2 regions of the Mesorhizobium sp. M1273 genome follow, and region 2 is predicted to be linked to the other one. Evidence: riboswitches for the same ligand, from Rfam matches in the RefSeq annotation. Region 2 holds a riboswitch; the other holds the start of a gene.

Region 1 (4,320 bases), on a different contig from region 2:
AGCAGAGCCTGCCAGAGCGTGAAACGGACGACGCGCAAGAGATAGGAATCGAAAGCGGCGGCGGCGCCGGACAGGTCGCGTGTGGCTTCGACGACGAGCCCGGCGAATGCCCCGCCGATCAGCAGCGCGACGGCGGCGAGCGCGACGATGCCGGCAGTGACGCGGGGATCGGCCGGATGACGCGTACGCATGTCGTGCTACCCGACACTACGACAGGTGTTGATCGAAGGAAATACCTGACAATGGCCGAGCCCACCCCTCTCTGGCCTGCCGGCCATCTCCCCCTCAAGGGGGGAGATTGCGCACTCAGCCGCCTTCGCCAATCTCACAAGTGGCAGGACGAGGAGAGGCGACAAAGCTGCCGATCTCCCCCTTGAGGGCAGGGCTATCGCATTTGGATTCTTACGAAGTTGGACCCCCACCCTAACCCTCCCCACAAGGGGGAGGGAACGCTGCCGCATGCCCTTACTTCCCCTTTTGGCGCCGAAAGGCAGACAATTTGCCGAGGTCAGTGCCAACGGAAGTCTCCCTCCCCCTTGTGGGGAGGGGTTAGGGGTGGGGGTACGTCGTAGAGCGAAAGCCTCGGCGTTCCATCTGCGATAGCCGTGCCCTTGAGGGGGAGATGGCCGGCAGGCCAGAGGGGGGTGGCTTGGCGCAAACATCCGACGAGGCTTGAGCCCTACCTGCTCATCGCCGCAAGCCACTCATCGACCCAGGCCTTGCGGTTGGCCGCGACGTCTTCCGGGCTGAACAGCAGGGTCTTGGTCGGCTTGACCAGCTTGTCGAACGCCGGGTTGAGCGGCTTGTCGGTTTTGCCGGCCGGGAACATCCAATTGGTTTCGGGAATGACATCCTGGAATTTCGGTCCGGTCATGAAGGCAATGAACTTTTCCGCCAGCGGGTTCTTCGCGCCCTTGGTGGTGATCCCCGCAACCTCGATCTGCAGATATTCGCCCTCCTCGAAGGACGCCGCCTGGTAGCGCTCGGTGTTTTCGGCGACCATGTGGTAGGCCGGCGAGGTGGTGTAGGACAGCACCATCGGCGCCTCGCCCTTGGTGAACAGGCCGTAGGCCTCGCTCCAGCCCGGCGTTACCGTCAGCACCTTCGCCTTGAGTTTGGCCCAGGCTTCCGGCGCCTTGTCGCCATAGACCGATTTGACCCACAGCAGCAGGCCAAGGCCCGGCGTCGAGGTGCGCGGATCCTGGATGACGATCTTCTCTCCGGCATCGCCCTCGACCAATTCCCTGAGGCTCTTCGGCGGGCTCTTCAGTTTTTCGGTATCGTAGACGACGGCGAAATAGCCATAGTCGAACGGCACGAAAATATCGTCGCTCCAGCCGCCCGGCACATTGACGCCCGAGACGGCGCCGTGCGGCGAAAACAGGCCGGTTGCCTTGGCGTCGGCGGTTAAGTTGGTATCGAGGCCAAGTACGATATCGGCCTTGGTCGCGGCGCCTTCCAGCTTCACACGGTTGAGCAGCGCCACGCCGTCGGCGACCGAGACGAATTCGACGACGCAACTGCATTCGGCCTCGAAGGCCTTCTTCACTGCCGGTCCCGGACCCCAATCGGCGGTGAAGCTTTCATAGGTATAGACCGTCAGTCTATCCTGTGCCGATGCCTGCCCCGGCAGGGCGAGCGCGGATGCCGCAAGCAGGACAATTGAGACAAGAGAGTGGAAAAAACTGCGCATCGGCGCCTCCTTCGTTCGCGTTGAAAGGAATTGAGGCGTCGGGCTGTCCGAAACGTCTAATCCCTCCGCCGGTACAAACCGGATCAGGTTCAGCGGGTTGGCAGTCTTGCCTCTCAGCCGGTCCGCGAAGATCGCGTCCGGCACCCCGTTAGAGCGTTGCGACACATAGGCCCGGCCGAAGTGCTGCGCAAGCGGAAGTTTGCCGGACATCCAAAGCCCAGCCTTCCGTTTCGTCTGCCGTTTCATCTTCCGTTTCCGGGGCAGGGCTGGTAAGGGCCACGAGATATGAGCACATTCACCATCCTGCTTGGCGGCGATCTCATCCGCACGCCGCTGCTCGACCGCCAGGTCGAAGGCTCGCGCGTCATCGCCGCCGACGCCGGCATCGGTCATGCCCGCATGCTGGGCCTGAGGCCGGAACTCTGGGTCGGCGATTTCGATTCCGTGCCTGCCGAGTTGCCGGAGGATCTGGCCGCCGTGCCACGGCAGGTATTTCCTGCCGAAAAAGACAAGACCGACGGTGAACTCGCTATCGCCGCCGCGCTCGAACGCGGTGCGACAAGCCTTGTGCTCGCAGGCGCCTTCGGCGGCAAACGTACCGACCACATCTTCCTGCATCTGGCGCTGAGCGTCCGGCTGGCGGAAGGCGGAACGGAAGTGCTTTTGACCAGCGGCGCACAGGAAGGCATTCCTTTGCTGCCTGGAAAGACTGGCTTCGACTATGCCGACGGCACGCTGTTTTCGGTGCTCGGCTTTTCGGATCTCGCCGGCCTGACAGTCACCGGCGCCAAATGGCCGCTCGACCATGTCGAGGTTGCGTTCGGCTCGTCGCTGACCATTTCCAACGAGGTCAGGGGCCGGCTGGAAATCGCGCTGGCCGGCGGCCGGGCGCTGCTGCTCGCGCATCCCTACCCTCTTCCGGAAAGCTGAGCCCAGAAAGCTGATATGGCGCCGCCGCTTCTCAATCTCGACGGGATAAAGCTGACCTTTGGCGGCACGCCGTTGCTCGACGGTGCCGCCCTGACGGCCTCGGCTGGCGACAAGATCGCCCTGGTCGGCCGCAACGGCTCTGGTAAATCGACGCTCCTCAAGATCGCCGCCGGGCTGATCGAACCGCAGGATGGCGAAGTCTTCCGCCAGCCGTCGGCGACCGTGCGCTACTTGCCGCAAATGCCCGACATGGACGGTTTTGCGACCGTCCGCGCCTATGTCGAGGCGGGGCTCGGGCCCGCCGACGATCCCTACCGCGCCACCTATCTGATGGAGCATCTCGGCCTGACCGGCGAGGAACGGCCGAACGACCTTTCCGGCGGCGAGGCGCGGCGCGCCGCCCTCGCCCGCGTCATGGCGCCGGAGCCCGACATTCTCCTCCTCGATGAGCCGACCAATCATCTTGACCTTTCGGTCATCGAATGGCTGGAGGAGGAGCTTGCCCGCACCTCCTCGGCACTGGTCGTCATCTCGCATGACCGCCGTTTTCTCGAGCGCGTGTCACGCGCCACAATCTGGCTCGACCGCGGCCAGACCCGCCGTCTCGACAAGGGCTTTGGCTATTTCGAGGAATGGCGCGACACGGTGCTGGAGGAGGAAGAGCGCGAGCAGCACAAGCTCGGTCGCCAGATCGTGCGCGAGGAGCACTGGCTGCGCTATGGCGTGACAGCGCGGCGCAAGCGCAACATGCGCCGGCTCGGTGAGTTGCAGACCATGCGCCAGCGCTTTCGTGGTCATCGCGGCGCCGAGGGTGCGGCGACGATGACAGCCAGCGACGCCGCCGAATCCGGCAAGCTGGTGATCGAAGCCAAGAACATCGAGAAGACCTTTGGCGATCTGACCGTGGTCAAGGGATTCTCGACCCGAATCCAGCGCGGCGATCGCGTCGGTCTGGTCGGGCCGAACGGCGCCGGCAAGACGACGCTGTTGAAGATGCTGACCGGCGAATTGAAGCCGGACGCGGGCACGGTGCGGCTCGGCACAAATCTGGAGATCGCCACGCTCGACCAGAAGCGCGAAGCCGTCGACCCGCAGGAGACATTGGCGCAGTATCTCACCGACGGGCGCGGCGAGAACCTCGTCATCAATGGCGAGCAGCGCCACGTCGTCTCTTACATGAAAGACTTCCTGTTCAAGCCGGAACAGGCGCGCACGCCGGTGCGCGAGCTTTCGGGCGGCGAGCGGGCGCGGCTGATCCTCGCCCGCGTTTTGGCGCGGCCGGCAAACCTGCTTGTGCTCGACGAGCCGACCAACGACCTCGACATGGAGACGCTGGAGCTGCTGCAGGAATTGGTCGCCGGCTTTGCCGGCACGGTGATCCTGGTCAGCCACGATCGCGATTTCCTCGACCGCACCGTGACCAGCATCATCGCGCCGGATGGTGACGGCCGCTGGATCGAATATGCCGGCGGCTATTCCGACATGCTGGCGCAGCGCGGCGGCACCAGGCTGGACGACCGCAAGGCGCGACCAAAGGCCGAGACGGGCGACGCGACGGCGGCAAGCAGGAACGAAGCGGCCGCAATGAAGGGCCCGGCCAAGAAACTGTCGTTCAAGCAGAAATTCGCGCTGGAAACCTTACCCAAGAAGATCGAGGCGGTGTCGGCCTCGATCTCGCGGCTGGAGAACAACATCGC
Region 2 (4,320 bases):
GCTCAAGTACGAGGGACTGGACCTTGCCGTCCTCAAGCGGCTGTTCCAAGTGACCGGTCCCGCGCCGATCGAGGCGCTGGTCCGTGAAAGCCCGACCGGCAGTTATGCCCGCCGCATCTGGTTTTTATATGAATGGCTGAGGGACGCGCGTATCGATCTGCCGGACGCGGAGGCCGGACGATACATTCCGGTTGTCGATCCCGAGCTGCAGTGGCCCGGACCCGACAAGACCGCTTCGCGCTATCGCGTAAGGGACAATCTCCCCGGCACGCGTGAGTTCTGCCCTCTGGTGTTCCGCACCAAGATTCTCGAAAAATTCATCGGCCTTGAACTACCGCGGCGCGCGGAGGCAATCGTAGCGGACGTGCCGCGCGACCTCCTTGCTCGGACCGCCGCCTTTCTTTTGCTCAAAGACTCGCGATCAAGCTACGCGATCGAGGGCGAGCACCCGCCGCAAGATCGCATCCAGCGCTGGGGCCGCGCCATCGGCGAAGCCGGCCGCTGGCCGATCGATCGCGATGAGCTGCTGCGTCTGCAAAGAATTGTACTTGGTGACGCTCGTTTCGTAAGACTTGGCTTCCGAAAAGAAGGAGGTTTCGTCGGTGAGCATGATCGAGACAACGGTACGCCCTTGCCCGATCACATCAGCGCTCGGCCCGAGGACCTGCCGCGGCTAATCGATGGAATGGCGGCGTTCGATCAGGGCCCCGCGCAAAAGCTTGATGCAGTCGTAGCCGCCGCAATCCTCGCCTTCGGCTTTGTCTATATTCACCCGTTCGAGGACGGAAACGGCCGCATTCACCGCTACCTAATCCACCACGTCCTTGCCATGCGCGGCTTCAATCCGCCGGGAGTGGTCTTTCCCGTCTCGGCCGCGATCCTGGACCAGATCAACGAGTACAGGGGCGTGCTCGAGAGCTATTCGCAGCGCCTTCTGCCGTTGGTGGAATGGGAACCGACGCCGCAATTCAACGTCCGGGTGCTGAATGACACCGGTGATTTCTACCGGTTCTTCGATGCAACCCCGCACGCCGAATTCCTCTATGCTTGCGTTCAGCGGACGATCGAACGGGACCTTCCCGAGGAAACCGCATTTCTGCAGCGCTACGATCAGTTCCGGCAGCAGGTGGACGCCTTTATCGACATGCCCGAGCGGTTGACCGATCTGCTCTTCCGTTTTCTTCACCAGAATGATGGCCATCTATCGAACCGCGCGCGCGAGAAGGAATTCGCCGCGCTGACCAGTGACGAGGCAGGAAGAATCGAGGCGATCTACGCGCAAACCTTTGGTGCCCATTGAAGGTGTGATCATCAGGATCGATTTTAGTCCGACGGTTTGCGATTCCCTTGTCCCTGCCTTCATCTCCGATGCTTGACTTGTCGCCGAGACATGCACGATTTTTTCCGCACGGTCTGACCGGCCGCCGATCAGCCGCGGCCAGAACGCGCTTGACAAACCGGAGCGGTCCCGTCCAACCTCACGCATTCACCAGGGGAGTCCCGGCAAGGGGCTGAGATACTGCTGGCATTCGCGGCGCAGTGACCCGTTGAACCTGATCCAGTTCATACTGGCGTAGGGACGGTGCAAGCGCTTTGCGGGAGTTTACGCCCGAGGTCCTGTTTCGGCAGGTCGACAGAAGCGTCTTTTCATCCTTCCGGCACAGAACTGGGTCTCCAATGCAACGAGCAAAGGAGCCTCAAGATGAATGCCCTCACCCCCGCCGTCTCGACGGGACCGCTGCCTGCCTCACGCAAAATCCACAAATCCGGTACCATCCACCCGCAGCTCAGGGTGCCGATGCGCGAAATCTCCGTCCATCCGACGGCAGGCGAGCCGCCGGTGACCGCTTACGATCCGTCCGGCCCCTATACCGACCCGACTGTCGAAACCAGCATCGAAAACGGCCTTGCACGGCTTCGCCATGAATGGGTCACCGCGCGCGGCGATGTCGAAGCCTATGACGGCCGCCACGTCCGGCCAGAAGACAATGGGTTTGCGGCAGGCGAGCGCCTAACACCGGAATTTCCAGTCCGCAACCGGCCACTCCGGGCCCAGACCGGCAAGGCGGTGACACAGCTTGCCTATGCGCGCGCTGGCATCATCACGCCCGAAATGGAGTTCGTCGCCATCCGCGAGAACCTTGGTCGCGAGATCCTGCACGGCAAGCTTGAGCGCGACGGCGAGGCCTTCGGCGCGGCGATCCCCGACTTCGTCACGCCTGAATTCGTCCGCCACGAGGTGGCGCGCGGACGCGCGATCATTCCCGCCAACATCAATCATCCCGAGAGCGAACCGATGATCATCGGCCGCAATTTCCTGGTCAAGATCAACGCCAATATCGGTAACTCCGCCGTCACATCGTCGATGGCTGAAGAGGTCGAAAAGATGGTGTGGGCGATCCGCTGGGGCGCCGACACGGTGATGGATCTGTCGACCGGCCGCAACATCCACAACATCCGCGAATGGATCGTGCGCAACTCGCCGGTGCCGATCGGCACGGTGCCGCTCTACCAGGCGCTCGAAAAGGTTGGTGGCATCGCCGAGGACCTGACCTGGGAGGTCTACCGCGACACGTTGATCGAGCAGGCCGAGCAAGGCGTTGACTATTTCACCATCCACGCCGGCGTGCGGCTGCATTACATCCCGCTGACCGTTGACCGGGTCACGGGTATCGTCTCGCGCGGTGGCTCGATCATGGCAAAATGGTGCCTGCACCATCACCGGGAAAGCTTCCTCTACGAGCACTTTGCGGAGATCTGCGACATCTGCCGCGCTTATGACGTCTCCTTCTCGCTCGGCGACGGCCTTCGTCCCGGCTCGATCGCCGATGCCAACGACGCGGCGCAATTCGCCGAGCTGGAAACGCTCGGCGAGCTGACGCAGATCGCCTGGGCGAAAGATTGCCAGGTGATGATCGAGGGGCCCGGCCACGTGCCGATGCACAAGATCAAGGCGAACATGGACAAGCAGCTCGCCGTCTGTGGCGAGGCGCCGTTCTATACGCTTGGACCGCTGACGACCGACATCGCGCCGGGCTACGACCACATCACTTCCGGCATCGGCGCGGCGATGATCGGCTGGTTCGGAACGGCCATGCTCTGCTACGTCACGCCCAAGGAGCATCTCGGCCTTCCCGACCGCGATGACGTCAAGACCGGCGTGATCACCTACAAGATCGCAGCGCACGCGGCCGACCTGGCGAAGGGCCACCCGGCGGCGAAAGTCAGGGATGACGCCCTTTCCCGCGCGCGCTTCGAGTTCCGCTGGGAGGACCAGTTCAACCTGTCGCTCGACCCCGAAACCGCACGGTCCTTCCACGACCAGACCTTGCCCAAGGAGGCGCACAAGCTGGCGCATTTCTGCTCGATGTGCGGACCGAAATTCTGCTCGATGCGTATCTCTCACGACATCCGCGCCGAGGCACAGAAAGAGGGCATGGCGGCGATGGCGGCGAAATACCGCGAGGGCGGCGATCTCTACGTGCCAGCGGACGAGACCGTCGCACCGCTCACGCCTCAGCCAGGTAAGCCGTCATGAAGGTGCTGATAAAGGGGGCCGGCGTCGCCGGCCTCACCGCCGCCTTCGAACTCGCCGCCCGCGGCGCGACGGTCACGGTCGCCGAGATCCGGCATGGCCTTGGAGGCAATGCGTCGTGGTTCGCCGGCGGCATGCTGGCGCCATGGTGCGAGCGTGAAAGCGCCGAGCAGCCGGTGCTGGACCTTGGACGTGACGCTGCCGACTGGTGGGATGCGGTGCTGCCGGGTCAGGTGACACGGGGCGGAACACTTGTCGTGGCCGCCCCGCGTGATGCCGGCGAGCTCGACCGCCTCGCCAGCCGCACGTCGGGCCATCGGCGTGTCGACGAAGACGAAATTGCGCTCCTGGAGCCCGACTTAGCCGGCCGCTTTCGCCGCGGATTGCTCTTTCCCGATGAGGGCCATCTCGATCCGCGCCAGGCGATGGCAGCACTTCATGACAAGCTCGCAGCCATGGGTGTCAAATTCCACTTCGGCACCGACGCCCGGCATGTTTCCGGTTTCGATCGTCAGATCGATTGCACGGGAATGGCAGCCGCCGATGACAGGCTTCGCGGCGTTCGCGGCGAAATGCTGATCCTAAACACGCCAGACTTCTCGCTGTCGCGCCCGGTCCGGTTGCTGCATCCGCGCTTTCCGCTCTATGCGGTACCGCGTGCCGACGCCCAGTTCATGATCGGTGCGACGATGATTGAAAGCCGGTCCGCCAGACCGGTCACGGCGCGCTCCATGATGGAGCTTCTGGGTACCGCCTATGCCCTCCATCCGGCCTTTGGCGAGGCC

The links. Region 2 has a riboswitch for thiamine pyrophosphate ahead of thiC (phosphomethylpyrimidine synthase ThiC). Riboswitches for the same ligand answer to the same signal wherever they lie in the genome.
Region 1: linked by a shared signal. The riboswitch ahead of thiB (thiamine ABC transporter substrate binding subunit) and the one ahead of thiC (phosphomethylpyrimidine synthase ThiC) in region 2 are both predicted to bind thiamine pyrophosphate.

Annotation. Positions count from the first base shown of each region.
Region 1 is NZ_JAMYLV010000005.1:98,828-103,147, reverse strand. Features, by position in the region: gene thiP (thiamine/thiamine pyrophosphate ABC transporter permease) at 1-191, opposite strand, end outside; gene thiB (thiamine ABC transporter substrate binding subunit) at 680-1,693, opposite strand; TPP riboswitch at 1,737-1,851, opposite strand; gene NKH30_RS07870 (thiamine diphosphokinase) at 1,979-2,623, shown strand; gene NKH30_RS07865 (ABC-F family ATP-binding cassette domain-containing protein) at 2,639-4,320, shown strand, end outside.
Region 2 is NZ_JAMYLV010000001.1:34,702-39,021, forward strand. Features, by position in the region: gene NKH30_RS00100 (Fic family protein) at 1-1,300, shown strand, start outside; TPP riboswitch at 1,482-1,598, shown strand; gene thiC (phosphomethylpyrimidine synthase ThiC) at 1,703-3,538, shown strand; gene thiO (glycine oxidase ThiO) at 3,535-4,320, shown strand, end outside.